4 regions of the Rhizobium sp. P44RR-XXIV genome follow, and region 3 is predicted to be linked to each of the others. Evidence: predicted binding sites of a transcription regulator. Region 3 holds the regulator's gene; each other region holds the start of a gene.
The links. The regulator HrcA, encoded in region 3, represses chaperone genes, less so after heat shock. The targets are predictions, from matches to a motif close to GTTAGCACTCNCNNNNNGNGAGTGCTAAC.

Region 1: the regulator HrcA is predicted to act here: its motif matches at 5,911-5,939, upstream of BSK43_RS15610 (co-chaperone GroES).
Region 2: the regulator HrcA is predicted to act here: its motif matches at 4,548-4,576, upstream of groES (co-chaperone GroES).
Region 4: the regulator HrcA is predicted to act here: its motif matches at 3,734-3,762, upstream of groES (co-chaperone GroES).

Annotation. Positions count from the first base shown of each region.
Region 1 covers NZ_MPVZ02000027.1:701,589-709,164, forward strand. Annotated here, with positions in the region: gene BSK43_RS15580 (pyridoxamine 5'-phosphate oxidase family protein) at 1-143, shown strand, start outside; gene BSK43_RS15585 (hypothetical protein) at 414-659, shown strand; gene BSK43_RS15590 (histidine kinase) at 1,186-1,683, shown strand; gene BSK43_RS15595 (hypothetical protein) at 2,268-2,534, shown strand; gene BSK43_RS15600 (DUF1488 domain-containing protein) at 2,601-2,867, shown strand; gene BSK43_RS35105 (hypothetical protein) at 3,608-3,775, opposite strand; gene groL (chaperonin GroEL) at 3,855-5,489, opposite strand; gene BSK43_RS15610 (co-chaperone GroES) at 5,539-5,856, opposite strand; gene BSK43_RS15615 (radical SAM protein) at 6,251-7,576, shown strand, end outside.
Region 2 covers NZ_MPVZ02000021.1:80,171-87,746, forward strand. Annotated here, with positions in the region: gene BSK43_RS01535 (ABC-three component system middle component 2) at 1-259, opposite strand, end outside; gene BSK43_RS01540 (ABC-three component system protein) at 247-1,461, opposite strand; gene groL (chaperonin GroEL) at 2,407-4,035, opposite strand; gene groES (co-chaperone GroES) at 4,088-4,402, opposite strand; gene BSK43_RS01560 (usg protein) at 4,678-4,950, shown strand; gene BSK43_RS01565 (hypothetical protein) at 5,043-5,333, shown strand; gene BSK43_RS01570 (Hsp20 family protein) at 5,581-6,054, shown strand; gene BSK43_RS01575 (DUF982 domain-containing protein) at 6,133-6,432, shown strand; gene BSK43_RS01580 (hypothetical protein) at 6,443-6,718, shown strand; gene BSK43_RS01585 (response regulator) at 7,040-7,408, opposite strand.
Region 3 covers NZ_MPVZ02000025.1:409,296-416,871, reverse strand. Annotated here, with positions in the region: gene rdgB (RdgB/HAM1 family non-canonical purine NTP pyrophosphatase) at 1-369, opposite strand, end outside; gene BSK43_RS07385 (VOC family protein) at 381-797, opposite strand; gene rph (ribonuclease PH) at 810-1,526, opposite strand; gene hrcA (heat-inducible transcriptional repressor HrcA) at 1,699-2,787, shown strand; gene BSK43_RS07370 (GFA family protein) at 2,797-3,231, opposite strand; gene grpE (nucleotide exchange factor GrpE) at 3,447-4,085, shown strand; gene ptsN (PTS IIA-like nitrogen regulatory protein PtsN) at 4,223-4,687, opposite strand; gene raiA (ribosome-associated translation inhibitor RaiA) at 4,778-5,353, opposite strand; gene rpoN (RNA polymerase factor sigma-54) at 5,604-7,154, opposite strand; gene lptB (LPS export ABC transporter ATP-binding protein) at 7,350-7,576, opposite strand, start outside.
Region 4 covers NZ_MPVZ02000025.1:54,763-62,338, reverse strand. Annotated here, with positions in the region: gene BSK43_RS05650 (glutathione binding-like protein) at 1-481, shown strand, start outside; gene BSK43_RS05645 (hypothetical protein) at 745-1,245, opposite strand; gene groL (chaperonin GroEL) at 1,669-3,306, opposite strand; gene groES (co-chaperone GroES) at 3,383-3,676, opposite strand; gene BSK43_RS05630 (TIGR01459 family HAD-type hydrolase) at 4,110-4,958, shown strand; gene BSK43_RS05625 (bifunctional riboflavin kinase/FAD synthetase) at 4,974-5,957, shown strand; gene BSK43_RS05620 (DUF3311 domain-containing protein) at 6,088-6,285, shown strand; partial or broken gene BSK43_RS05615 (sodium:solute symporter family protein) at 6,275-7,576, shown strand, end outside.

The DNA of each region.
Region 1 (7,576 bases), on a different contig from region 3:
CCATCCGAGTCCTCAGAGTGACCCCTTCCTTCGCCGAATACTGGGATAGTCCTGGCACAGTGATCAGCTATATAAAAATGGCCGCGGCGGCTGTCAGCCATTCGCGCCCGGACATGGGCGCCAACGCCAAGATTGAGATGTAGACAATCTCGCGGGCTGATTAAGGCCAGATCGGTCATCCATCGCTACGGCCCCGAACCAATCGTGCCAGCCGGTCCAGCTTTCGGTTTGCCCATCGAATTCTTTACAGCGGGAATTCCCAGTAGCAGATGATTTGCTCTGATCCCCTCGAGAACACTTTATCTCTGATGTGCTCGTGAGATTGTAATCAATGCATAATCTCATGAAACTTAACAGCACGCCTCGGCTCATGGTTCACATTCATTCTCAAATCGGCCTTCAAGACGGAGGCCGTGGATATCCCCTCCGGCATCCCCGCACCGAACTTCATTCCGAATGTCGAGGAACTGGCTGCCACCAATCCTGACCTCGTGGTGCAATGGCCCGAGTACGGCGCCAATATCGTCGAGCCGATTACAAATGCCGGTCTTCGCCCATGCTCATTTCCTGCGGGCACGGAACAGAAGGCGCGCGACTATCAGGCGATGGTCGCCACCGCCATGGGTAAGCCGGAAGGGACCGAACGAAGTTCTTCCTAAAAAATGGCCCGGTCTGATGCCGGGCCAAAGTTGTGGGAGCGAGCAGACCGGGAGAGATCAATGACTCGCGCAGCTTTAACGGGCGCGGCTTTGAATAGTTCCCCGCAGCGCAAACCGCTGGGCTAATTCGTCGAATTCTGCAGCGAGGAGATCGCAGCGGCCTTCGAGATGCCTGACGAGCCCGCGGCCCTCCTTTCAACGATAACGCGGGCGCCTCACATTGAAGCCCTCGGCGTTGCCAAATCGATGAGGGCAGCACGCGAAGGGTCGGTGCTTCCGCCATTGGCCCAATAGTTTACGATCTGCGGTGGAAGTCAGGACTTCATCTTCGTGTCCGCCTTCCTTCTGCGCGTCGGATGATCTCAAGCTCTCGTTCCGTGCGAGCTCCAGCTCTTGGCGGATTTCTGATGGGTTCAAGCCTACTGCATTGGTCATTTACGGATCAAAGGGCATGATTTTAATATATTACTTTTAGAAGTTTGGTTGCCATGCCGCCACATTGCTTCCAACCTTTGAGGATTCTGTCATGAAGAAAAAAATTATCGCTTTGGCCTTGCTTGTCTTTGCATCTCCCTTGGCCGTACACGCTGCGACCCTCAAGTTCCCCAGCGAAAAACCCGTTGCAAGTATTACCATTCCGGATAGCTGGAAGCCGGAGGAAACAGACAGCGGCGTCCAAGGAACATCGGCGGATTCTGCCATCTATCTTTCCGCTGACGTTGCCAGCAGCAAGTCAATGGACAAGGTCGTCACCGACGCCATCGATTTCCTCGCGAAGAACAAAATCACGGTTGATCCCTCGACCCGAAAGGAGACGCCTGTAACCGACGTCAACGGGATGCAGATGACGACCCTCGAGTGGGACGGCAGCGATGAAGACGGCCCGGTCAGCGTTGGTTTGCTCTTCGTGCAGACATCCGGTGACAACGCCCTCGTCGTAACCTATTGGGGAACCAAGGGAGAGGAAGACAAGCATAGCGCCGAAGTTCAGGCTATCATCGCATCGATCAAGCCGGTTGAATGATCGGTGAGAAAGCTGTCGGTCCGGTCGTCACCGCCGTTGGCTGGAGGCCCGGATCGGCCGCAGGCTCGTCTTCGAGTTATTGCTGTCGGACAGCGAAATCGTAGGCCTTGGGAAACTACCTCGGCATCGCATCGAGCGCGGGATAAGTTTCGCATGAAATTCAGCAAACCAGCCCTTCGAAGGAATTTTGTGACGTCCGCGGCAAAGACTTCTCAAGAAGCGATTGTGCATTGAATCTCAGGTGGGCAGGCACCATATGGACGGTACCGGAGACATCTGAAACGGGCGTCGCCGAGTGTGGGTGCACAATGTGCCTCAGCCCCAAAGAAGGAGGACAGCATGTCTTCCATTCACGGCGTATATATCCGGCAAAGTTTGTGGCAATCCGCTCGCCGGTTCCGGTTTATGGAATTGTTCATAAAATCCACCCCGCTGATAGGCCTCGCCTTTCTAGTATACGTTACCTTTAAGGGTATTCTTTCGTAGCGCTTGGCGGTTCAAGCCCAGCCTTCGTAGGCCCTCTGACTCTCGTGACGGCGGCAAGTCGTACCAAAGAGAATTTCTTATCATATTCGAGGTCATCCATCATGGAACGCACCACAGAAACAGAAATCACCTTTGCCCATCCGTTTGTGTTGAGCTCGTTGATTGTACCGCTTGAAGCGGGAACCTATCGGCTGATTGTCGATGAGGAGGAAATCGAAGGCCTGTCGTTCTCGGCATTTAGAAGAACGTCGACGCAGCTTGAGATACCGTCGATAGAAACATCTATCGGAACCAGGCAACGCCTGCGCGTCTCTTCGCAAGAAATCGAAACCGCCCTGGCTAAAGACGCAAGAGCTGGTGATTAAGCCTGTTCGGGGGCTACCCGCAATTGGTAAGTCGAGCCAGGACCCCAACTATGAAAAGCTCGTGACATGACGATCGCATTTCCGAACAGGGCCAGAAGCTATGACGCTAAGGCCAAACATATCCGCTTCCTCGGGCATGACGGCATGTTCGAAGTCCGATTCTTCGTGGAAATCGATGTCCTGACGAATGGGCTTCTTTCTGCCGGGGAGTCGGAACGCGATTATCTCAATGCATTCGACAATTTGCGAAGCAGAGTTTTGGACGTGGCGAAACGGGTTTATGCCTCAAAACGGAAGAATTCGATTGTCCTGAAATTGGCAGATTTTCACTAGCGTATCGTTCTTGGGCTGCGATTCCGAAGGATTCTTATCAAGATCACTTTGGACCAGACCATCGGCGTATCCAGTATCTCGAAGCACGCGGCTGCAGGGTTAGAAACGGTCCATACATTTTTGCAGGAGAACCAGGATGGAATCGCGCTTTTGCAAAAGAGTGATGGCTACTGCCATGATTGTCGGATTGGCCCTATCTATTCTCTATGGATTAAGCGGTTCTCACAAACCGCCCGCGTCAACAACTCCCGCTGCAACCGACATCGCGAAATAGTCGCCTCTGCAGGCCCTCCACGCTGCTTCTAGGCCCAATTGCAATAGAATACGAGCATTCTCACAAATGCTTTCGCAACGGCCCTTATCAAGCCGTCGTATAACGACGGGAACTGATATTGAAAAAGAAAACGGCAAACGCGGAAAGCTGAAGGGCCGGAGCCAAGGCCTGTGGGAATGCCGGGCATGGCGCTGCAGCCAACCCATATCCACCCCAAAGCAGAGAAGCTCGTGCGTGGGATCACGGCTATCTCGATCGACAAAATCTCAATGCGAACCGGGATGGAGATTTGTCTCGCAAACGCGCAACCCCGCACCTTCCTCGAGCGCTCTGACTGTCAACCAAAGTGCGTGCCGCAGCAGCACGTGTCGAGATCGCAAGTCTGCCGTTCATTTACAATGGTCCCGCCACTCGGCGAGACCTATATTGAGATCCGGGGATATTGAGCACACAGCCCATCATGCTTTCAAATGAGGCGATCTTCGTCTTCCGCCACCACCGGCGAATGACCATCGGCAGCTTTTGTCTTGGGTTTTTTCACGTCCGCCGCAGGCGCCTGGATTTGCGTAGAGCGCTTGTCGTCGGCGTCCTTCGGCAACGGTTGCGGGTCGGGTTTCTTTTCGAAGCGGATCATCGTGATTCTCTCTCTCTCTCTTTATGGTTGTTGAGGTTCCGTCGCTAGCCACATTGGCTCTATGGGACGGGTGTTGGTTTCAGTATCCCATGCCGCTCATGTCACTATTTCCGTTCGTTGTAGCGACATCCCTTGTCGGGATATCGGTGATCATTGCTTCAGCTGTGATGAGAAGTGCTGCGATCGAGCCAGCATCCTGCAGGGCGGTACGGACAACTTTAGCGGGGTCGACGATGCCAGCCATGACCATATCGACATAGGTTTCCGTCTGCGCATCGAAGCCTTGATTGTACTCGGTGCTATCGGCGAGCCTGCCTATGACGAGCGAGCCCTCGACACCTGCATTGTCGGCAATCTGGCGGATGGGCGCTTCAAGCGCCCGCAGCACGATCGAGATGCCGGCTGTTATGTCTGCATTTTCGCCAGTCAGTCCTGTCAGCACCGACCGCGCTCGCAACAGCGCCACGCCTCCGCCGGGCACGATGCCTTCCTCGACCGCCGCGCGGGTGGCATTCAAAGCATCATCGATACGATCCTTCTTTTCCTTGACCTCGATCTCGGTCACACCGCCGACGCGGATCACGGCGACGCCGCCTGCAAGCTTGGCCAAGCGCTCCTGCAGCTTTTCCTTGTCGTAATCGCTGGTCGTATCTTCGATCTGCATTTTGATCTGTTGGATACGCGCCTGGATCGTCACCTTCTCGCCCAAGCCGTCGATAATGGTGGTCGTGTCCTTGTCGATCAAGACGCGCTTTGCACGTCCCAGCATCTCGATGGTGACATTTTCGAGCCTGATGCCGAGATCTTCTGAGATCACCTGACCGGCAGTCAAAACGGCAATATCCTCCAGCATCGCCTTGCGGCGGTCGCCAAATCCGGGAGCCTTGACTGCCGCAACTTTCAGGCCACCACGCAGCTTGTTGACGACCAAGGTCGCAAGCGCTTCGCCTTCCACGTCTTCCGAGATGATCAGCAACGGCTGACCGCTTTGCACCACGGCCTCAAGGATCGGCAGCATCGCCTGCAGATTGCCAAGCTTCTTCTCGTGCAGGAGGATGTAGGGCTCCTCGAGCTCCACACACATCTTCTCGGCATTGGTGACGAAGTACGGCGACAGATAGCCGCGATCGAACTGCATGCCCTCGACGACGTCGAGTTCGGTTTCTGCTGCCCTCGCTTCCTCAACCGTAATGACACCCTGATTACCGACCTTGTCCATCGCCCTGGCGATTATCTCGCCAATGCTCGCGTCGCTATTGGCAGCAATCGTGCCGACCTGCGCGACCTCACTGGAGGACTGCACCTTTTTGGCACGCGCCTTGATTTCCTTGACCACGGCGGCTACGGCAAGATCGATGCCACGCTTGAGATCCATGGGGTTCATGCCGACGGCGACGAGTTTCACACCCTCACGCAGGATGGAAGCAGCAAGTACCGTTGCTGTCGTTGTACCGTCACCGGCAAGGTCATTGGTCTTGGAAGCGACTTCACGCACCATCTGTGCGCCCATATTCTCGAACTTGTCGGCTAGCTCAATTTCCCTCGCGACGGTGACGCCATCCTTGGTGATACGCGGCGCGCCATAGGCACTGGCAATCACGACGTTGCGGCCCTTGGGACCGAGCGTGACTTTGACGGCGTTGTTGAGCAGCTCGACGCCGCGTAGCATGCGATCGCGCGCATCGGCGGAGAATCTGATTTCTTTGGCAGACATGATATTCGTCCAGTTCGGTCATAGGATTGGAGAATTGGAAATCGGGCCGTCAGGCGACCTTTTGGGCGTCTGCGTCGGTCTTTCCGACGATGCCCATGATGTCGGCTTCCTTCATGACGAGGAGTTCCTCGCCATCGATCTTGATCTCGGTTCCGGACCATTTTCCGAACAGGATCGTGTCGCCGGTCTTGACGTCAGGCGGGATCAACACGCCGGCTTCGTTGCGTATGCCAGGACCAACGGCAATCACTTCGCCTTCCTGCGGCTTTTCCTTGGCGGTGTCTGGAATAATGATCCCGCCCTTGGATTTGAAATCACCTTCGGCGCGTCGGATAACGACGCGATCGTGGAGTGGACGGAATTTCATAGGGGTTCTTTCTGCAGCCGGTGCATAGGGCGGCTGGTATTCTCATATAGCACTTGTGGCACTCGGTTGATAGGAGTGCTAAGAATTATTACCGATCATAAGGATCATTGAAAAATATAAGTTCAGAAATAAATTGGAAATCTTGATTCAATCTGGGTGTAAAATCAGAGTTTTATCGCAGTTAATCCATATTTTTATTTTATTGATTCTGGAATTTTTTTCCACCTATTCACAATATCATCTTAATTGGCATTCACAAATCCAGAACACGGATGCTTCGAACGTCGCGCAACGTTTAGGTCGGAAGCCACCTGCTGAACAGCATCTCCTTTGGCGCCATCTGTGTATGAACTTGGCTGTGGCCAAAAACTGCCGCTCAACAGGACGATAAACATTGCCTCATCCCCGGCAGGCCTTCGAAAGACGCTTTCAGCTGGTTCTGATCAAGCCGTCGCATTATGACGACGATGGATATGTGATCCGCTGGTGGCGGGCCATGATCCCGTCGAATTCCCTTGCCGCGATCTATGGCATCGCAAGCGATTGCGTCGAGCGCCAGGTGCTCGGGCCGGATATCGACATTGACATCACGGTCATCGATGAAACCAATACCCGCGTCAATGTTTCGGCACTCATCGACAAATTTCGCCGCAACGCCAATTTCGGCATGGTTGCCCTCGTTGGCGTCCAATCCAATCAGTATCCTCGTGCACTCGACATAGCCAAGCCTTTCCGTGAGGCGAAGATCCAGGTTTCCATCGGCGGGTTTCATGTTTCGGGCTGTCTGTCGATGCTCGACGGACAAGCCGTGGGGCTCGACGCCTGCCGCGACATGGGCATTTCCATGTTTGCCGGCGAAGTAGAAGGCCGGCTCGATCGCTTGCTTCAGGATGCTGCGTCAAATCGGTTGGAACCTCTCTACAATTTCATGAACGACTTGCCTGGCATCGGCGGAACGCCCGTTCCTTTCCTGCCTAAAGACAATATCCACGGTACCCTTGGTCTGAGCACGAGCTTTGACGCGGGAAGAGGCTGCCCATACCAATGCTCCTTCTGCACCATCATCAACGTCCAGGGGCGTAAGTCCCGATTCCGTTCCGCCGACGACGTCGAAAAGCTGGTGCGGATGAACTGGGCGCAGGGCATCCACAAATTCTTCATCACAGATGACAATTTCGCCCGCAACAAGGACTGGGAGGCCATCTTTGATCGCTTGATCGAGCTTAAGGAAAGGGATGGTGTTCCGCTCGGCCTGATGATCCAGGTCGATACGCTTTGCCACAAGATCCCGAACTTCATCGAAAAATCCAAACGTGCCGGTGTGACCCGCGTTTTCATCGGGCTCGAGAACGTCAATCCGGACAATCTTGCCGCCGCCAAAAAGAACCAGAACAAGATCACCGAATATCGCAAGATGCTGCTCGCCTGGAAGGCGCAAGGCATCATGACGCTGGCCGGCTATATTCTAGGCTTCCCGGCGGATACGCCTGAAACGATCCGGCGCGATATCGCCATCATTCAGGAAGAGCTACCGCTCGATGTGATCGAGTTCTTCATTTTGACGCCACTGCCCGGCTCGGAGGATCATCAGACGCTGTGGAAGACGGGCGTTGCGATGGAGCCCGACCTCAACATCTACGATGTCGAGCATGTTTGTACCGCTCATCCGAAAATGAACAAGCAGGAATGGGAAGACATCTATCACGAAGCGTGGTCGCTC
Region 2 (7,576 bases), on a different contig from region 3:
GCCCTCGGGACATCATCAGCGCCACGGCAGATTGAACAGACTTTCTTCGGACCTGCGTGACGGGTGACATGATCGGCGTCGGGGGATGCAGGTCCGCTGGTCCGTCGAGGACACTCGTTCGCACGACAAGATAATCCATGGCGGTCAGCCGGTTCAGATCTACCGCCCGGGGGAAATGCGCATGCAGAACGAAGACGGCCCTCACGCCCGTTTCGAGCGACCCGTTGAAAGCCGAGACCGTAGGCTTTAACGGCGCCATGTCAGCTTCCCATCGTTCGCAAGCTGATGACAAATTCCCCGGCGGTCGGTGGGAAAAGCGCTTCTGTTCAGAGGATGAGCGTCAAGAACTAAGGACTGCGCTTTCTCGGTTACGGCGACGACGCGCGCATATCCGTCCGCGTGTTCTCCGTCGTGAGTGTCCAGCACCCCGTCCAGTATCTCGTTTTGCAACCCCTCAAACGTACCAGGCTCCACTTTCTCGCGCACGAAGACCCGCAGGGACTCCGCATGATAAAAGGCCTCACGAGATCGATGAAAATGGGATTTCAAACTTGCCCATTTATCGAGATGCGAGACCGCAACGATTGTCTCGCCTTTGTGCTCTGCATAGGCATCGAGCAACTTGCTTGTATAGGTCGCCTCCGTCTCTCCGATCTCGACAGGGACAGCGTCGGGCCTCGGACGGGAGGGCAATCCGCCACCGAAGCGGCCGATGTGATAGGGCGTTCTAGAATGGGCTTCGATGATCGTTCGGGGCTGCTCGGCCGAAAAGATCCGAAAATCGAAATCCCCGACGTAGTCGAGGAATTTTCCCTCCAGGGTGACGGGCCCGGTCGAGGTGATTTTTCCGGAGATGGTTTTGTCCCACTCCGCAATCACCCTCGCTTTCAGTTTGTCCGCATTCGAGAGCAAGAGCGACAACGATGTCGAAGCGCCTTTCGGCGCGATGAACCGACATGCCCTTGGAGCTTTGTATTCTTGTGAGAAAGAGTACCAGAGCATCTTCCCGATTTCAGGCGCGACTACGCCGAAACTCAAGGGTGACGTGTAGTGCTTGCACTGGTGATTGTCCCAGACACCGAGCAGCTGGTCGGCGTCACAGAACCCAGCAATATCGATGCCTTTATCTCCCGCACCGGTCGGTCGCATAACGCTGACATACGTGGTTTTGAGCGAATGGACCCATTCGTCAATGAACGTTTCCCATTCGCTGGCTTCATAAATCTGGATGATCTTGAGAGGGTCGATTTTTGGCCCGTTCTCGAAATCGCTTGCCAGAATGATTCTTGCTGATGGCAGGTCTTTCACCGCATTCTGTAACGACATCAGAGTTGCCTGCATTTCAGCCTTGTTCTCGAAGCAAGATGGTAGCTTGGATAAGGTGTAAGTCTTACCAGTAGCAAGGACATATGCAATCGAAAGTATATCATGCGGCGGGAGAGTATCGCTATTTTCAACCAATTTCCGCCGCCGGAAGTCAGCCAAGCGTGGCCGCGCGATGGCGGATGACCACAGACGAGGACTGGAGTCTGCAAGCCGCTGGAAAACAGCAAATATCGCCTTTTCGCGGTCAAGATAATTGAGGGGCTGTAGGTTCGTATCCTTTCAAGAGCTTAGATCTGAGTGCGAGGATCTCAGAAAATCTAGAAAAGCGCGCATTGCCTTGCTGCTTGACGTCGGCACCTATCAGCAACAGCATTCCATAGCGACCCTTTATCTCGCTACTGTCACCATCGTCTGCTGGACGCTCAGCACTCGGCAAGCCGTGATATTTACGATTGCAGTCGCGATGATCGCTGGGGCGCGTTACCCGATGTTAAATCCCGATCCTGACTTCTGAACGGGTTACGATAACAACCTCGGACTAGTAATTTCGTTTGGCGTCAACGCGGCGGTCGTTATGGAGGCAAGGGAAAGGTCCAGTTGGTGATGGTACCGCGTCCGAGCAGGTTCCTGCCAACCGAGACTTCGAAATCGTAGGCGGCTAAGAGCAAAAACTCCGGTCGATATCTGACATCGGCGGTTCTGGCGAGCATGGCGGCCTAAAAGGCGAGTGACGAAAAGCATCGCGTGAAGACGGAAAGTTCCAGACTGCCCAATGGCATTCAAAACCAATAAACCAGGCCGGCAGGGAAACTGCCGGCCTGGAAGTGTATTCAGAGGGCTTTGTCTTCGTCCATAGCCGCCGAAACTAGTTTATCCCGTTCACGCAATCCTCTGTTGAAGAGCCTTGCTACGGTGGTCGTCAGCTTCCCAATTGCTGCTGGGTCACGGTCGATGCCCTTCGCAGACGCGACTTCCTTAACAACGGCGGCACATAGGCGCGCATCTTCTCTCGAAATAGGAACTGCCATTCTCGTAGTTCCAAGATGCCCACCGCGCAGAGGCGGCGGGCCATATCTCAGCTTAGAAGTCCATGCCAGCGCCGGCCGGGATCGCCGGAGCGGCATCCTTCTTGGGCTTTTCAGCGATCATTGCTTCAGTGGTCACGAGCAGGCCAGCGACAGATGCCGCATCCTGGAGTGCCGTACGCACAACCTTGGCCGGATCGATGACGCCTTGCGCGTAGAGATCGCCATACTCGCCGGTCTGGGCGTTCCAGCCGAAAGAGAAGTCGGTCTCCTCGCGGAGCTTGCCGACGATGACGGAGCCTTCGGCGCCAGCATTTTCGGCGATCTGGCGCACCGGTGCCTCGATCGCGCGGCGCACGATCTCGATGCCGACCTTCTGGTCCTGGTTGGCGGTTGCGAGATTGTCGAGTGCCTTCACGGCACGCAACAGGGCCACGCCGCCGCCCGGCAGGATACCTTCTTCCACGGCCGCGCGGGTTGCATGCAAGGCATCGTCCACGCGATCCTTCTTTTCCTTGACCTCGACTTCCGTCGAGCCACCAACGCGGATGACGGCAACGCCGCCAGCGAGCTTCGCAAGGCGCTCCTGCAGCTTCTCGCGATCGTAGTCGGACGTCGTCTCCTCGATCTGCGCCCGTATTTGAGCGACGCGTCCGTCAATCTCGCCCTTGGAACCAATGCCATCGATGATGGTGGTGTTTTCCTTCTCGATCGCCACCTTCTTGGCACGACCGAGCATGTTGAGGGTCACGTTCTCGAGCTTGATGCCGACGTCGTCGGAGATGACCGTTCCACCCGTGAGGATGGCGATGTCTTCGAGCATTGCCTTGCGGCGGTCGCCGAAGCCCGGCGCCTTGACGGCAGCAATCTTCAGGCCGCCCCGGAGCTTGTTGACGACGAGCGTTGCGAGCGCTTCGCCTTCGACATCCTCTGCGATGATCAGAAGCGGCTTACCCGACTGGACCACGGCTTCCAGAACCGGAAGCATCGCCTGAAGGTTCGACAGTTTCTTCTCGTGGATGAGGATATAGGGGTCCTCGAACTCGACGCGCATCTTGTCCTGATTGGTTACAAAGTAGGGGCTGAGATAGCCGCGGTCGAACTGCATGCCTTCGACGACTTCGAGCTCGGTGTCGGCGGTCTTGGCTTCCTCGACGGTGATTACGCCTTCGTTGCCGACCTTTTCCATTGCTTCGGCGAGATACTTGCCGATCTCCTCGTCGCCATTGGCAGACACTGTGCCCACCTGAGCAATTTCGGCATTGCTTGTAATCTTGCGAGCGTTGGTCTTCAGTTCCTTCACGACCGCGTCGACGGCAAGATCGATACCGCGCTTCAAGTCCATCGGGTTCATGCCGGAAGCAACCGCCTTGGCCCCTTCCTTGACGATCGCCTGGGCGAGAACAGTTGCGGTGGTGGTACCGTCGCCGGCAAGATCGTTGGTCTTCGATGCCACTTCGCGCAGCATCTGGGCGCCCATGTTCTCGAACTTGTCTTCCAGTTCGATTTCCTTGGCGACTGAAACACCGTCCTTGGTAATGCGCGGCGCGCCGTAGGACTTGTCGATGACAACGTTGCGGCCTTTTGGGCCAAGCGTGACCTTCACGGCGTTGGCAAGGATATCGACACCACGCAACATGCGTTCGCGTGCATCGGTGTTGAATTTGACTTCTTTCGCAGCCATTTGTTCACTCCTTCAATAGGCAGCTTTTTGACTGATGGGCGGTAATGCGTGATTACGCTGCCCGCTTCTGCTCGGCCTGAGCTTCGATAACGCCCAAGACGTCGCTTTCCTTCATGATCAGCAGGTCTTCGCCGTTGATCTTGATTTCGGTGCCGGACCATTTGCCGAACAGAATGCGGTCGCCAGCCTTGACGTCGAGCGCCTGGGTCTGGCCAGCCTCGTTGCGCGCACCAGGCCCGACGGCGACAACTTCGCCTTCCTGCGGCTTTTCCTTGGCAGTGTCGGGGATAATGATCCCACCCTTGGTCTTTTCTTCGGATTCGACCCGGCGAACAAGAATGCGATCATGAAGCGGTCGGAACGACATGTTTTCCTCCATTGGACAAAAAAGATGACGCAAAATCCCCTACCGGACCGGGTGACCAATCCGGACGGGTGCGAACCTCATCCGAGCGTTCGCAGGCAAAATTTATTTTCGAGATTTTTCGATTTCAAGAGGGTGAATAGGAAAAATTAGCACTCGATCCATATGGCTGCTAACGTGCTGAAAAGGAACAATAAACAGCTCTGCGAATTCAGAAAACCATTGATCACTGCAAAATTTTACGTCACCTTCGCAATGTCATGAAACGGAGATGAAGCATGCAATTCTCGTCGGATTTCGAGCGTCAGCTCAATGGCTATGGACTGACCACGGCGCATATCCTCTACCGCATTCCCGATTTTGAATCGGTCCTGCAGACCTACGTCTGGCAGGACTACGATCTCGCACCTGATTTTCCGGAGATGCACAGGTTCCTGGACTTCTGGCAGGCGAAGCTAGACGGGCCTCTCCACTCCGTCCGCTACAGCCACCAGCGGCTGATCGGTCCGAACGAATGGCGCCGGGTCGAGGGCGAGTTCAAGCTTCACTAAGCTCTTGAATTTGATTTTTCCGCTTCCCAGCTCATCGACCGCCCGAGACGTGGAACTCGGTGTGCGTCGATTGTGTATGGAGTGACACCTGCATGGAAGCGAATATCAGCATCATCAAGAATGTTGGCATCGATGAACGCGAAGAGATCATCGTCGATTTTGCCAGGTGGCTTGAGACCGCCTCAAAAGAAGCGCTGGTTTACGGAGAAGGCAAGTTCGCAATGATGTCCGCCAGCATGGCAGAAGCCATGCGGGTCAATGCAGACGAACTTGCTCGCGACAATCCCGAAAAGACCGAACGTGTGCTGCAGCAGGCGAGCGCCATGATGGCTCAGTTCAAGGCTGCCTATCCCCATCGGGTTATAAGTCGATCCGTCCATTGAGGGGCGATGAGGCGGACTTGTCAGCGCGTGGATAAGGAAATGCATTTCGCCGGCAATGATGCGAGCGGATGAAGTTGAAAATCATCTGATCTAACGGGGGACGAATTTTTTCGCGCCACGGATCTTGAAACCGAAATTCTCGAAAACCAAATCGTTTGCCGCCAGCTGCTGAAGACAGAGCTGGCCTCGCTGGAAGCACCGTCTTTCGGCGCTTCTGTACCCATGTTGCTTCAAGGAGGATATGGCTATGGCAACATCTTACGACTATGCACCGCTATACCGTTCGAGCGTTGGCTTCGATCGCGTCTTCAATCTTCTCGAAAACGCCCAGCGCGCCCGCTCGATCAGCGATTGGCCGCCCTATGACATCATCAAAACGGGCGACGACAGCTACCGGATCTCGATTGCGGTCGCAGGGTTTGAACGGGATGATCTCGATATCACCTTCCAGTCCAACCTGCTAACTGTCACCGGCAAAAAGCAGGAGGCCAATACTGAGGGCTATCTGCATCGCGGCATCGCCGGACGCCCGTTCGAGCACCGGTTCGAGCTTGCCGACCATGTGCGGGTGGACGGCGCGGATTTGAGCAAGGGTCTCCTGTCCATCGAGCTTGTTCGTGAAATCCCGGAAGCCCTGAAGCCGCGGAAGATTTCCATCCAGAGCACGCCTGCCTTAACGTCGGCCGCTCCGGCTCAGATTGAAGCACAGAAGGCGGCTTGATCGTTAAGTTCATCCAGTGAGTCAGGGGCGCCATTCCCGTGGCGCCCGTCAGCATTCCGGGTTGGGAAGGAGACAGCGATGAAACCCGATATGTTTAGAGAACCAGTCACCATCCTTGTCGGTCTGGGCTTTCCGGCCGAGGTACGAAGCGCAACGGATGCGTATCGTCATCTTTGCGAATGGCCAGCGAGGTTGAGGGACCATGCCCACGCCGTCGCCTTGAAAGCCTGCGGCGCGGCGCTGCGTGGCGAGATCGAGGCCGAGACGGCCCGTGGGCTGTTTGCGGCATTTGCCGAGAAACACGATTTGCTAGCGCCGGAAACGAGTGCCATTGCCGCTTCGCGCCTGAGGCGGGATCGGGATCCGCATATCAGGTGAGGAGGTGGCCATGCACAGCGAACTTCAACGGGCTGCCAACGACGCAATGGCCATGGGACCAGCGGTTCTGATTCCAACCCATCAGCTTTGCCGGCCGATCGATGTCGTGCGCGCGGCATCCCTTTCGATCGATGATCGCCGGGCAATCCTAGCGGCCTGGGCATCCGACCTTTACGCGGTGGATTCGCAACCGTCCCTGCGGCAGCTGCCGGGAACGCCCAGTCCGGTTTCGATCGACGAGGTGCAAGCGGCGTTAAAAGAACTTGATCGCCGATCTCATTATTGAGCGGAATGCTGGGGAGCAACCCATCGTTTGGGTGCTCTCGATGTAAGCCGAGACAGTCTCAAATCCGGCAATCGAGGGTGCATCCGAGTCAAATGACCGCTTTGGTCCGGAGACGTTTCGCCGATTTGTCGTCGACAGGCTATCTCGTCCGTGGCGTGCCGAAAGCTGGCTCCACGAGAGCAGGTAGTCCTCACTGGGCCTACGGGTCCACGGGGAACCTTGCTCCCGAACTTTGACGCTCCGTTGGGCCTTATCGAGCGATGTCACTTCTGGCAATGTCTTCGGCGCCGACCGGCTGAAAACAGTGGCACCCAGATGCGTTCAGACTGCCAACATCGTGCGGATCATCGTTACCACTTCATCGGATATATAGGGCTTGGGCATAAAGGGCGAGCCTTTTGGAAGCGTCTCTGCTCCCGGGAAGCGGTGACCGGATGTCACGATGATCTTTATCGGCGGCCAGCGGTCTCGAACGAAGCCGGCGAGCCGAATGCCGTCCATCATGCCCGGCATATCCACGTCTGTGAATACGAGCGAAACTTCAGGATGTTGTTCAATGATTCTTATCGCATCGTCGGCGGAGCCTGCCTCCAACACAACAAACCCCTCATCCTCCAACTCTGCGGAGATCGACAACCGAAGAAGGGGCTCGTCCTCGACAACGAGCACGACTACAGGCTCCGTGGGCATTTGCTGCTCGCTTCTTTAGAGGATGCTCCCGAGATATAGCGCGAGCTGTTATGTCATTTGACATAGCTATGCCTCTATCCTGGAAAATCCAGTGGCGACCATCACAGTTACGATCGGTAGCGTCACTTTCATCAGCGCCCTATGGCTCACGTCTTTTTAACGATGTAC
Region 3 (7,576 bases):
TTCCGGCGACGTAGCGCCGGCTTTCTCAAGAGCGGTCTCGACCTTCTGCATCGCCATCGCGAAATCGCGGGTGCCGTCAGCCGTTTCGGCCCAGTTGGCCGTGTAGACGCCCGGATCGCCGCCGAGTGCATCGATCACCAGACCGGAATCGTCAGACAATGCCGGCAGGCCGGAGGCATGTGCGGAGGCGAGCGCCTTGATCGCAGCGTTTTCCTCGAATGTTGTGCCGGTCTCGTCCGGCTCGATGAAGTTGAGGTCGGCAGCCGATTTGGCGGTGAAGCCGAAGGGGCCGATCAAGTCCTCGATTTCGCGGATCTTGCCGGCATTGTGGCTGGCGACGACGATGGTTTTGGTATCGAGCTTACGCATGTCCTGTTCCGTCATAGGCCCCAGATGCGGGGTTCTGCGCATTCCAGGCTGTTGCCGGCCGGATCGCGGAAATAGATCGAGCGGCCGCCGTTCGGCCAGTGAAAATCGGTTTCTATGGCAATGCCGGCAGCTTTCAGCCTCTGCGCCATTGCCTCGATGTCGTCACCGCCGACACGGAAGCACACATGACCATGGCCCGTCGTCCCATGCGAAGGCACGGGAAGGGCGTCCGGTTCCGCTGGCTTCATCGTCTCGGCCGGATTGAAGATCAGCAGCACGCCTGATCCGCAGCGGTAGAAGATATGGCGGTTGCCGCCGCGCGAGATCTTCTGCAAACCGAGAATGCCGCCGTAAAAAGCTTCGGCGGCATCGAGATCATCGGCATAGAGAGCCGTTTCCAGGATGCTTTCGAGGGCCGTGTCTGCCATTGCAAGATGTCCCTAGGCGATTGCCTGCTTCTGCAGATCCACCAGTTCGGCAATACCATTCTTGGCAAGGCCCAGGAGCGTGGCGAATTCCTCTTCGCTGAAAGGCGCACCCTCGGCGGTTCCTTGGATTTCAACGATGCCGCCCTTGCCCGTCATGACGAAATTGGCGTCGGTTTCAGCCGAAGAATCCTCGAGATAGTCGAGGTCGATGACCGGCTGGCTGGCGAAGATTCCGCAGGAAATGGCCGCGATATGATCCTTCAGCACTCGATCCACCTTGACCATGTTGCGGCTTTCCATCCACTTCAGGCAGTCGTAGAGCGCGATCCAGCCGCCTGTGATCGAGGCCGTGCGCGTGCCGCCGTCGGCCTGGATGACGTCGCAGTCGACGGTAATCTGGCGTTCGCCGAGCTCCTTCAGATCGACGACCGCGCGCAGCGAGCGGCCGATGAGGCGCTGGATTTCCTGCGTGCGGCCGCCCTGCTTGCCGGCAGCGGCCTCGCGCTTCATACGCTCGCCGGTGGCGCGCGGCAGCATGCCGTATTCGGCGGTGACCCAGCCCTTGCCGCTGTTGCGCAGCCATGGCGGCGTCTTGTCCTCAAGGCTTGCCGTGCAGAGCACATGCGTATCGCCGAACTTGACCAGGCAGGAGCCTTCGGCATGCTTGGAAAAATTGCGCTCGAACGACACTTTGCGCATCTGGTCGGTTTTTCTGCCTGAAGGCCGCATTCCACTCTCCTGAAAGTTTGTCGACCGCTTCTACGACCCGTAGGCGGCTTTTGCAAAGGAAAAGCAGGTCGAAAGGCCCGGCGGCGACGGCAGCAGCATTTTTCCCTTTCGCCATTGCTAACTGAATGATTATATTTTGGCCAAGGCTCAACGAAATGGATTAGACAGCGAAATGGTATTCACGACATCGTCGGTTTCGGATGTCATTGCTGCACTGGACGAACGATCCAAGGAAGTTTTCCGCCGTATCGTCGAGGGCTATCTTGAGAATGGCGAGCCGCTTGGATCGCGCAACCTCTCCCGCCTGCTGCCGATGTCCCTGTCGCCGGCCTCCGTGCGCAATGTCATGAGCGATCTGGAAGAGCTGGGGCTTATCTATTCGCCGCATATCAGCGCCGGCCGGCTGCCGACCCAGGTCGGGCTGCGTTTCTTCGTCGATGCCTTCATGCAGGTCGGCGATCTCTCGGCCGAGGATCGTGCCACCATCGACCGCCAGGTCCGCGGCAGCAATCGCGATCAGCCGATGGAATCTGTTATGACCGAGGCGAGCCGTATGCTCTCCGGCATTTCACGCGGCGCCGGGCTGGTGATTACCTCGAAGAACGACCCGGTGCTGAAGCACGTCGAATTCATCCGTCTGGAGCCGACCAAGGCGCTCGCCGTGCTCGTGGGCGAGCATGATCAGGTGGAAAACCGCATCATCGAACTGCCGGCCGGCGTCACCTCCTCACAGTTGACGGAGGCGGCGAATTTCCTCAATGCCCATATGACGGGTCAGACCCTGCCGGATCTGCGCCGTCAATTGCAGACGTTGAAGGAGAGCGTGCGTCACGAGCTTGATACGCTGTCGCGGGAGCTGGTCGAGCGCGGGATCGCCGTCTGGTCTGGTGGCGAGGACGAAGGCAAGCCGACGCAGCTCATCGTCCGCGGCCACGCCAATCTCCTGTCCGAAATCGCCGGCGCCGAGGATCTGGATCGGCTGCGCCTGCTCTTCGACGATCTCGAAAAGAAGGACAGCCTGATCGAGATACTCAATCTGGCCGAAAGCGGGCCGGGCGTGCGCATCTTCATCGGCTCGGAAAACAAGCTCTTTTCACTCTCCGGCTCGTCGCTGATCGTGGCGCCTTATCGCGACGACGACGATCGCATCGTCGGTGCTGTCGGCGTCATCGGCCCGACGCGGCTGAACTACGCCCGTATCGTGCCGATGGTCGATTATACGGCCCAGCTGATTTCAAGGCTGTCACGCTCAGGCATCTGACGCACGCGCCTAATCTGGAAGCAACGTTCCAGATCCGCCCATCTCGGCCGGAAAATCCTTCTGCTTCGGCAGTCCGTCCCGCAGATGCAGCACCGTCGTTTCATAATTGACGTGCAATGCCGGCTGAAAGTCGAGGGCGGGAAGGGTGGCCGCGTACACGTCGGTCACGCCCCACAAGGGATGCTCCGTCAGCAGATGGCCGCCACAGACAGTGCACCATTTGCGCACGCTCTTCTCGGTCTTCTGATAGCTGCCGATATGATCGGCACCCTTGGTGATGTGAACGGCTTCCGGTGGCCAGAGCGAAAAGGCGTTAACCGGCCCCGCCGACCACTCCCGACACGAGTCGCAATGGCAATAGCCCATCGCCATCGGTTCGCCGTCGACCGCGATCTCCACTGCGCCGCAAAAACATTTTCCTGAAAGGGATTTGCCACTAGACATGGATCTCACCTCGCATTGTGCTGAGATGAACCTCATCATATCACCACGAGAGAGCTCTGGATAGGCAAGGTTCCGATCGGAGTCTTTGATCGACGGGCTTTCTGATGCCGCGGCAATATCGGGAATTGGCTGTTCTTCTCGACAAAGCCTTGATTTTTTCCGGGTAAACCTCGATATCGGGCACATCCAAAAGACAAAGCAATTCGGAGACCGTCATGACCGACGAAACAACGAAAACCGGACCTGACGCCACGGCGGCCGACGCTGCTGCGGATTTCGCTCAAGAAGCAGCGGAAACCGTGGATGCGACGGAACCGTCTCAGCCCGACCCGGTTGAGCTGCTGAAGGCCGAAAACGGCGAACTGCGTGATCGCTATCTTCGCCTCGCCGCCGATATGGACAATCTTCGCCGGCGTACCGAGCGCGAGATAAAGGACGCAAAGTCCTACTCCGTGGCAAGCTTCGCCCGCGATATGCTGGCGGTGGCGGATAATCTGCGCCGTACGCTGGATGCCATTCCGGCCGAGGCCCGTGCCGGCGGTGATGCCGGCCTGACGACCCTGATTGAAGGTGTCGAGATGACCGAGCGTTCCATGCTCTCCGCCCTGGAGCGTCATGGCGTGCGCCAGATCGAGCCGGTCGGACAGAAGTTCGACCCCAATTTCCATCAGGCGATGTTCGAAGTGCCGAACCCAGAAGTGCCGAATAATACGGTGGTGCAGGTGGTGCAGGCTGGCTTCGTCATCGGCGAGCGCGTTCTGCGCCCGGCCATGGTCGGTGTCGCCAAGGGCGGCCCGAAGATCGTCGAAAATGCCGAGGGCGCCAATAGCCCGCTCGACGAAAAAGACGCCTGATCCACACACGGAAACAAAAAATAAGAGCCGGATGATTTCAGATCATCCGGCTCTTATTTTTGCCTTGGTCCGATGCGATCCAAACCGTCAGAGCATGACGCCGAAAAGTGTAAGCGGTTTTCGGGCGACATCCGGCTCTAGGCGGCGTTGGATGCCTGTTCCTCATTGAGGAATGAGTAGATTGCCGATGCGGAATCGGTAGCGCGCAGCTTGGCGACCAGGTCCTGGTCACGGAGCACGCGGGCAATACGAGACAGCGCCTTCAGATGATCAGCGCCTGCGCCTTCGGGCGCGAGCAGCAGGAAGACGAGATCGACGGGTTGATCGTCCAGAGCCTCAAAATCAACGGGCGCCTCGAGGCGCGCGAAAATGCCGGCGATGGACTTGATGCTGGCGAGCTTGCCGTGCGGGATGGCGATGCCGTTGCCGACGCCGGTGGAACCCAGGCGTTCGCGCTGCAGCACGACATCAAAAATCTCGCGTTCGGGAAGTCCGGTCAGTTTCGAGGCTTTGGCCGCCAGTTCCTGAAGCAATTGTTTTTTGGAATTTGCCCTCAAGGCGGGGATGATCGCATCTTGGTGTAGCAAATCTGCCAATGCCATTCTCTTTATCCTTCGTGTCGCCGAGAGCCGGTAACGGGAAAAAGCGGCGGCCGGGTGCTGTTACGCGCCGCCGCCGCTTATCTTCTATTCTCAGCTTTTGATATTGGCCGCGTCGATCCAGCCAATGTTACCGTCCTGGCGGCGGTAGACGATGTTCAAATGTTCCTTGCCGGGGCTGCGGAAGAGCAGCAACGGTTCATCGGTCATATCAAGCGCCATCACGGCGGTCGCTACCGACATGGTCTTCAATTGCTTCGTGCTTTCAGCAACGATCACCGGCGCAAAATCGGCGGCAATTTCCTCGTCGTCATCCGGCACGCCATCCATGACGGTATAGGCAACTTCCGCCTGACCGTTGATGTGGTTGCCGGCCTGATGATCCTTAAGCTTGCGTTTGTAGCGTCGCAGGCGTTTCTCGATGCGTGCAGATGCTGCGTCGAACGCCAGCTGCGGATCCATGGCTTCACCGGCAGCATGCAACACGACACCACTGTCGAGGTGAAGCTTGCAATCGGCCGCAAAGCGAGAGCTGGATTTCTGCACCGTTACCTGACCCGAATACCCCCCGTCGAAGTATTTCGTCACGGCCATACCGATCTGGTCCTCGATCCGCTGCCGGAACGAGTCACCAATTTCCATATGTTTACCGGAGACACGCACACTCATGGAGTTTCCCTTCTTGTAGTGGTTATTGCGCGTATCAGTTTACGCCAAGCCTCAAGCTCATCCAAGCACTTCACGCGGTCAAAGACAAATTGCGTATTTCGACCGCCTTCGGGATGATGGGGATAAGTTTCATGGTCGTGCTGTCCTGCAGCGATTGCGGCGGGCTTCTAGCCCCACCACATGGGAAAGTCAACTGCATCTTAACGGACTGTTAGGAGATCCGCACCCTGTGGTTGAAGATCGACAATCGTCAGAAACTGGCGACTTTTGCCAAGGCCCGCTTCTCTCGGCGTCGTTGCACGGACGATGGGATGTTCATGGCTTCCCGGTATTTTGCAACCGTGCGGCGAGCCAGCTCGATGCCGCCGCTTTTGAGCGTATCGACGATATCGTCGTCTGACAGAACCGCATCCGGGCTTTCGTTCGATATCAGCAGGCGGATCTTGTGGCGCACGGCTTCGGCCGAATGACCGTCGCCACCCTCGACAGCGCTGATCGAGACGGTAAAGAAATATTTGAGCTCGAACATTCCGCGCGGCGTCAGCATGTATTTGTTCGAGGTGACGCGGCTGACGGTCGATTCGTGCATCTTGATCGCGTCGGCCACGGTCTTCAGATTGAGTGGCCGCAGATGATCGACGCCATGGATCAGGAAGGCATCCTGCTGCCGCACGATCTCGCTTGCCACCTTCATGATGGTCTTGGCGCGCTGGTCCAGGCTGCGGGTCAGCCAGTTGGCGTTCTGAAGGCATTCCGACAGAAAAGCGTGGTCCTGGCTGGTTTTGGTGACGGAAGCGAAATAGGACTGGCTCACCAGCACCCGAGGAAGAGCATCGGGATTGAGCTCCACCAGCCAGCTACCGTCAGTGGAGGGGCGCACGACGATATCAGGCATGATCGCTTCGGACACGCTGGTCTCAAAGCAGCTGCCGGGCTTTGGGTTCAGCTGGCGGATTTCCGCCATCATGTCGAGCAGGTCTTCCTCATCGACGCCGCAGAGCCGCTTCAGCGATGCGAAATCGCGCCGCCCCAGAAGTTCCAGATTCTGGATCAGCCGCTCCATGGCCGGATCGAACCGATCCTTTTGCCGAAGCTGGATTTCCAGGCATTCGCTGAGGGAGCGGGCGAAGATGCCAGGGGGATCCAGCAGCTGCAAGGTAGCCAGCACGCGCTCCACATCCCCGATCGCCGAGCCAAGGCGCTCCACCGTCTCATTCAGGTCGGCACGGAGATAGCCGGCTTCATCGAGTTGGTCGACGAGGTGCTGTGCGATCAGCCGATCACCCATGGCGGGAAACGAAAATGGGATCTGTTCGTTCAGATGGTCGCGCAGCGATACCTGGCCGGCGACGAAATCGTCCAGATCAAAACTCTCGCCCGCTTCTCCGCCAGGCATGGATTTCCATTGACTTAGCAGCTCAGGCGCGTCGGCCCGCTGCGGGCTCCCGTCGTCGGGGAAGACATCGCTGAAATTGGTGTCGAGCTCGTTGTTCAGCCTGTCGGCATTGCCGGTATTTTCGTTCTCGTACCAGTCGCTCGCAAGGTCGCTGCTGTCGAAAGTCTCGTCGTGGCTATCGCCTACGGCCTCGAAGGAATCGTCCTTCGTCTCGCGATCGCCATGACTGCCCATATCTTCGTCATTTGACGCAAATTCCAGCAGCGGGTTTTTCTCGACTTCCTGGCCGATGAATTGTGTCAGTTCGAAATGCGTCATCTGCAGCAACTGGATGGATTGCATCAGTTGCGGTGTCATCACCAGGCTTTGGCTTTGGCGCAGGAAAAGATTGGCCGATAGTGCCATGGCGGACGCGAGACTCCCCTTGAACTCCTCGGGAATTCGCGTTTTCCGTCACTAAAATCTTCGCGAAATTCCAACTGGCCCAAAAATTGCTTTTTTATAAGATTTGGTCAAGTGGAACTGTGAAGCAAAGGTAAATTTCGGCCGCGCGGCAGTTTTATATAATATTAAAGCGCGAGCGGATCGAATTTCAGCCTATCAAAGGCTGAAATTGTCACCGAGATAGAGTTTCCGAACTTCCGGATTGCTGACGATATCGTTGGCTCTGCCATGGGTGAGCACTTCGCCGGCATGAATGATATAGGCGCGGTCGATCAGGCCAAGCGTTTCACGGACATTGTGGTCGGTGATCAAGACACCGATGCCGCGCGCCGTCAGATGGTGGACGAGGTTCTGAATGTCGGCGACCGAGATCGGATCGACAC
Region 4 (7,576 bases), 350 kb from region 3:
TCCCAATGGGCCGGACGGCAAGCCGATCGGCCTGTTCGAATCCGGCGCGATCCTGGTTTATCTCGCCGAGAAGACCGGCAAGCTCATGCCCAAGGACGCGGCCGGCCGTTACGAGGTGCTGCAATGGGTGTTCTTCCAGATGGCCGGTGTCGGCCCGATGTTCGGCCAGTTCGGCCATTTCTTCAAATTCGCTGCCGACAAGGTTGCCAACAACCCCTATCCAGTGGAGCGCTATCGTGATGAGGCCAAGCGCCTGCTCGGCATTCTGGAAGAGCGCCTGACCGGGCGTCAGTGGATCATGGGCGATGAATATACCATTGCCGATATCACGACCTTCCCCTGGGTTCGCGGTGTCGACGTCTTCTATGGTGGTCGCGAGGTTCTCGAGTTCGAAAAATTCCCTGCTGCCATGGCCTGGCTGGAGCGCGCCGTTGCGCGCCCCGCGAGCCAGCGTGGCCTGAACGTTCCGAAGCGGGATTGATTGGTTCCGATCTCTTGGGGAGCAGGTCAGGCGGGTACGTTTTGGCGGCATCTATGTGCCTGGCCCCTCACCCCAGCCCTCTCCCCGCAGACGGGGCGAGCGGGCCGGTCCCACGTTTGTGGCGGGTTCGTGCCCAGCAACTAAAGCACCGATTTTAAAGCGGGAGACTCCCTCTCCCTGCGCGCGGGGAGAGGGCTGGGGTGAGGGGCCAGGCACGCAAGTGCGGCGACGATGAATTCATCCGACCATCATCAGCAATGCTTTTACTGCCGGGTTGCCAGCTGGCTGCCCGGCTCCAGCTTGAAGCGCGGAAAGAGAAAGACACCGGCCATGCTGCCGGCATGTTTTCCTTCTGCGGCGATGGACTCGCCGACGCAGAAGATCGGCTGGCGATGACCGTTGGTGCCCAGGGTCATGGTGGAATAGCAGAAGCTGGACGTTGCCGTCGCCGCCTGTTCGAAAAGATCGAGGATGCGTACGCGATCTTGCGCATCGTAGCTGTGCATCAGGCTCAGCAGGCCGCATTCCGAAGAGCTGAGCCCATGCAGCATGGTGCTCCATTGTCCAAGCCTGATGATCCCGCTCGAAAGTTCGCCGGTCCAGCCCTCGGACACGCAGAATTGCGCGAGGAGTTCGGGGTTATGACTATCAAATGCCAGCGAACCGGGCGCAAACGGTGCGGCAAAATTTGCTTTGGCAATCTTGAACAAGCTGATCCCCACTTGGGCGCACGGGTCCCCTGCGCGCTTCGTTTGAATTCCCATGCCATCCGATGGAAGGTCTGCCGCCTGTCGCATCGTCATGAGCAAAAACGGAGCCGCATCTCCGCGATTGTCATTTTCAACGATGCATTCGGATGGTGATCCGACCGGTTAAGTCATTTTCAAGTAATAAATTCGGGCAACCCTAATACCTACGGTTATGGTCATACCAATGCGTAGGTTAAGCCTGGCCAAAAGAAGTAAAATTTGCGTGCATTGCAGCTAATTCCCCAAAATCGCTGCGTTGCGAGTTATAGGGGCTTTTTTGAAAACGGCAATGGGCGAGTTGCATGAATTTGCATTGATCGGAATGCTCGCCAAGCTTGTTGCCGGGTCATCATGATACAATAAAAAGGGCGGCCCGAGAGCCGCCCTTCGTCAATTCCGGATGTCGGAATGAACAATCGTAATAAGGCGAAGGCCTTATTACATCATGTCCATTCCACCCATGCCGCCCATGCCGCCAGGCATAGCCGGAGCGTCCTTCTTCGGCAGCTCGGCGATCATGGCTTCCGTGGTGATCAGCAGCGAAGCAACCGAAGCTGCGTTCTGCAGAGCCGTACGGACAACCTTGACCGGGTCGACGATGCCCATGGCGATCATGTCGCCATATTCAGACGTCTGGGCGTTGTAGCCGTAGTTGTCTTCGTTCTTGTCGAGAACCTTGCCAACAACGATCGAAGCTTCGTCACCAGCGTTTTCAGCGATCTGGCGAACCAGAGCCTGCAGCGCACGACGAATGATGTTGATGCCGGCTTCCTGGTCCTGGTTCTCGCCCTTGGCCGAGATCTTCGTGGAAGAGCGCAGCAGAGCGATACCACCGCCCGGTACGATACCTTCCTGAACAGCAGCGCGCGTCGCGTTCAGAGCGTCGTCGATACGGTCCTTCTTTTCCTTGACTTCGATTTCCGTCGAACCGCCAACGCGGATAACGGCAACGCCGCCAGCGAGCTTGGCAAGACGTTCCTGCAGCTTTTCGCGGTCGTAGTCAGAGGTGGTTTCTTCGATCTGAGCCTTGATCTGGGCAACACGGCCTTCGATGTCGGACTTCTGGCCAGCGCCGTCGACGATCGTGGTGTTTTCCTTGGAGATCGAAACCTTCTTGGAACGGCCGAGCATGTCGAGCGTAACCGACTCGAGTTTGATGCCGAGGTCTTCGGAGATGACAGTGCCGCCCGTCAGGATGGCGATGTCTTCCAGCATGGCCTTGCGGCGATCGCCGAAGCCAGGAGCCTTGACGGCAGCAATCTTCAGGCCACCGCGCAGCTTGTTGACGACGAGGGTCGCAAGAGCTTCGCCTTCGACGTCTTCAGCGATGATGAGGAGCGGCTTGCCGGTCTGAACGACAGCTTCGAGAACCGGAAGCATGGCCTGCAGGTTCGAGAGCTTCTTCTCGTGGAGCAGGATGAACGCGTCTTCGAGATCGGCGATCATCTTTTCCGGGTTGGTCACGAAGTAGGGGCTGAGGTAGCCGCGGTCGAACTGCATGCCTTCGACGACTTCGAGTTCGGTTTCGGCGGTCTTGGCTTCTTCAACCGTGATGACGCCTTCGTTGCCGACCTTCTGCATGGCTTCAGCAATATCGAGACCGATCTGCTTTTCGCCGTTTGCCGAGATCGTGCCGACCTGGGCAACTTCTTCCGACGTGTTGATCTTCTTGGCCTTGGCCTGGAGATCCTTGACGACTTCAGAAACAGCGAGGTCGATACCGCGCTTCAGGTCCATCGGGTTCATGCCGGCTGCAACTGCCTTGGCGCCTTCGCGAACGATGGCCTGGGCGAGAACGGTTGCAGTGGTCGTGCCGTCGCCGGCGATGTCGTTGGTCTTCGAAGCAACTTCGCGGACCATCTGGGCGCCCATGTTTTCGAACTTGTCTTCGAGTTCGATTTCCTTGGCGACGGTGACGCCGTCCTTGGTGATGCGCGGAGCGCCGAAGGACTTGTCGATAACGACGTTACGACCCTTCGGGCCGAGCGTTACCTTGACTGCATCGGCGAGGATGTCGACGCCACGAAGCATCTTTTCGCGGGCGTTGCGGCCGAATTTTACTTCTTTAGCTGCCATGTCTAAAAACTCCTGAATTCGCATTGTCCGGGTTTATGGCCCGTCAGCTGTATCGGAAAAGGGGAACCCGGCTGGATTAGCCGATGATACCCATGATGTCGGCTTCCTTCATGATGAGAAGGTCTTCGCCGTCAAGCTTGACTTCAGTGCCCGACCACTTGCCGAACAGGATGCGGTCGCCGGCCTTGACGTCGAGCGGGATGACCTTGCCGGATTCATCACGAACGCCGGAGCCTACGGCGACGATTTCGCCTTCCTGCGGCTTTTCCTTGGCGGTATCGGGAATGATGATACCACCCTTGGTCTTTGCTTCGGATTCAACGCGACGAACAACGACGCGGTCATGAAGGGGGCGGAAATTGGTTGCCATTGTCTAATCCCTCGATCAAATGACTTCACGGATCAGCGGGGGATCCGTATGGGCTTTGTTAGCACTCAGCATAGGCGAGTGCTAGCGACGCTGATTTAGGGGTGGGTAGCAGGCGAGTCAAGAACAGCACTGTGAAATTTTTGCGGCGTGCCGTGGCTTGTTTCGAGGATGTTTAACGGCGTTGATCGCCCTGTGTAGCATGCTATTGCAAGGTTTACCCGCTTTACCCTATCACATTTGAAGGCTCCCCGGTCCTTTAGGCCGACGGTTTCCCCGATCTGCCGATGGCTCCGCCACTTCATTTGCCGCCTCGTCCGGCGTTGCTTCGTCTGGTTGCCGAAGGCGGGTGCAATGCAAAAACCTGCATGGCGCTCTTGTAATTTGCCGGCCGGTTTGCAATGTCAGCCCGTGATTTATCTGAGGTGAGGACTGCATGGGCAAACGTATCGAAAGCTTTCGCGAGATCGGCGGACTTTATGATGTTGCGCTCTGCGATGTCTGGGGTGTGCTGCACAACGGCGTTTCCGCCTACAAGGAGGCGTCCGTCGCGCTGGAAGCAGCCCGCGGCGAGGGCCTGACCGTCGTGCTCATCACCAATTCCCCGCGCATCGCTCCAAGGGTGGTCGAGCAGCTGCGGGCGATCGGCGTTCCCGACAGCGTTTACGATCGCATCATCACCTCGGGTGATGTGACGCGCAAACTGATCGCGGAAGGACCGAAGAAGGTCTTCCTGCTTGGCCCCGAGCGCGACATCGGCATCCTTGAAGGGCTTGATGTGCAGCGTGTCGAGGCGAATGAAGCCGAAAGCATCGTCTGCACCGGTTTCTTCGATGACGAGACCGAGACGCCGGACGATTACACCGACATGCTCACGGCCTGGTCTGCTCGCAACGTGCCACTCATCTGCGCCAATCCCGACCTCGTGGTCGAGCGCGGCCACCGGATGATCCCCTGCGCCGGCGCGATGGCCGCCTATTATGAACGCCTCGGCGGCCAGACACGCATCGCCGGCAAGCCGCACCAGCCGATTTATGACGCGGCGATTGCCGCTGCTCGTGAAGTGCGAAGCGAGTTCCCGCTGTCGCGCGTCGTCGCCATCGGCGATGGCATGCCGACCGACGTGCGCGGCGCGCTCGATTACGGGCTCGATCTTCTCTACATCAGCCACGGCATCCACGCTCGCGAGTATGTTGTCGACGGTCACACCGACGAGTCAGCCCTTGGCGCCTTCCTGGCGCGTGAGCAGGCATCGCCGAAGTGGTGGATGCCGCGCCTTGTCTGAGGGGAGTGGTAGCCGATGACCGTTTTCCATCGCAACGAGACCCGCGAGCCGCTTCCCGAGGCTCTGAAAGGTGGCGTCGTTGCCATCGGCAATTTCGACGGCGTGCATCGCGGTCATCAATCGGTCCTCAACCGCGCGCTGGAGATCGCCAGGGAACGTGGCGTTCCCGCCCTGGTGCTGACGTTCGAGCCGCATCCGCGCACGGTCTTCAAGCCGGATCGGCCTGTCTTCCGTCTGACGCCGGCGCCGCTGAAGGCGCGCCTGCTGGAAGCGCTGGGCTTCAATGCCGTCATCGAATATCCGTTCGACCGCGCATTTTCGCAGCGTTCCGCGGATGAATTCGTCCATTCTATCCTCATTGACTGGCTGCAGGCTTCCGAAGTCGTCACCGGCTTCGATTTCCATTTCGGTCATGATCGCCAGGGCGGCCCTGCCTTCCTCATGAATGCCGGCAGCCACAACGGTTTCGGCGTGACGCTGATCGACGCCTTTCGCGACGAGAATGCCGAGGTCATTTCCTCCAGCCGTATCCGCGCGCTGCTGGCCGAAGGTGAGGTTGCTGAGGTCGCCGGCATGCTCGGATACCGCTACACCGTCGAAGCGCCCATCATCGGTGGCGAGAAGCTCGGCCGGACCCTCGGTTTCCCCACGGCCAACATGCAGCTTCCGCCGGAAATATCGCTGAAGGCTGGCATCTATGCCGTCAGGTTCCGTGCAGCCGATGGCGTCATCCGTGATGCTGTTGCCAGCTATGGCCGTCGCCCGACCGTCACCGACAATGGCGCGCCGCTGCTCGAGACCTATGTTTTCGATTTCAGCGGCGATCTATACGGTCAGATCTGTTCCGTCTCCTTCTTCGGCTTTCTCCGTCCTGAATTGAAGTTCGAAGGCCTTGACCCCTTGGTCGCGCAGATCCGGAAGGATGAAGAAGAGGCGAGGGCGCTGCTCGCCGGCGTCAGGCCGCTTGGCGACATCGACCGGGCAATCGCCTTTTCCTAATGAATGTAGGGGATTGCGCCCCAGGATTGCAGCCGCGCAATACTTTTTTGCTTTGAGCCGCCAGGCAGATGCTGCAATGCTCATATTGCCGGGTGCGAGTCGCCGCGCCCGCTTCCGAAAGGCGCACAATATGGACAAACGCTTTGGGACGGCGGCCTGCTGGCTGCTGGTGATACCGTATATAGGCTTGCTCTGGGTGCCGTTTTACAACAGCCACGATCCGGTCTTGCTGGGCTTTCCGTTCTTCTACTGGTACCAGCTCGCCTGGGTGCCGATCACCGCGTTCCTGACCTGGATCGCCTATCGGAGCATGCGCCATGATGACTGAGATCGATCCGACAGCACTGGCCGTCTTCATCTTCTTCCTGGCGCTCGTCACCGTCATGGGCTTCGTCGCCGCCCGCTGGCGCCGGCCAAAGACCCTTGCCCATATCGACGAATGGGGTCTCGGCGGCCGCACCTTCGGCACCTGGATCACCTGGTTCCTCGTCGGTGGCGATTTCTACACCGCCTATACCGTGATCGCCGTCCCCGCTTTGGTCTATACCGTCGGCGCCTATGGCTTCTTCGCGCTGCCCTATACGATCGTCGTCTATCCCTTCGTCTTCATGGTCATGCCGCTTCTGTGGCGGCGCGCCAAGGATCACGGCTATGTCACGGCCGGCGATATCGTCCATGGCCAATATGGCTCACGGTCGCTCGAACTGGCGGTGGCACTGACAGGCGTCATCGCCACCATGCCCTATATCGCCCTGCAGCTCGTCGGCATGACGGCGGTGTTCAAGGCGCTCGGGCTCCATGGTGAGCTGCCGCTTGCCGTCGCCTTCATCATCCTGGCGCTCTACACCTATTCGGCCGGCTGCGTGCCCCGGCGCTGATCGCCTTCGTCAAGGACATCATGATCTATATCGTGGTCATTGCCGCCATCGCGCTCATCCCGGCCAAGCTTGGCGGCTACGCCAATGTCTTTGCCGCCGCCGATGCCGACTTCAAGGCCAAGGGAGCGGGCAGCCTGCTGCTCGGCGGCAACCAGTATGTCGCCTATGCGACGCTGGCGCTCGGCTCGGCGCTGGCCGCCTTCATGTATCCGCATACGCTGACCGGCATCTTCGCCTCCAACAGCGGCAACACCATCCGCAAGAATGCGGTGCTGCTGCCGGCCTATACGCTGCTGCTGGGTCTGCTTGCCCTGCTCGGCTATATGGGCCATGCGGCCAATCTGAAGCTGGATAGCCCGAACGATGTCGTGCCGGCGCTGTTCCAGACCCTGTTCTCCAGCTGGTTTGCCGGCTTTGCCTTTGCGGCCATCGCCATCGGTGCGCTGGTGCCGGCGGCGGTGATGAGCATTGGCGCTGCCAATCTCTTCACCCGCAACTTCTGGAAGGCCTATGTCGATCCGAATGTGTCCGATGCCGGCGAGGCGAAGGTGGCCAAGATGACCTCGCTGGTCGTCAAGGTCGGCGCGCTGCTGGTCATCATCTTCCTGCCGACGCAGTTCGCGCTCGATCTGCAGCTCTTGGGCGGCATCTGGATCCTGCAGACGTTGCCGGCGCTGGTCTTCGGCCTCTACACCAGATGGTTCCGGGCACCGGCACTGCTGGCCGGCTGGATCGTCGGCT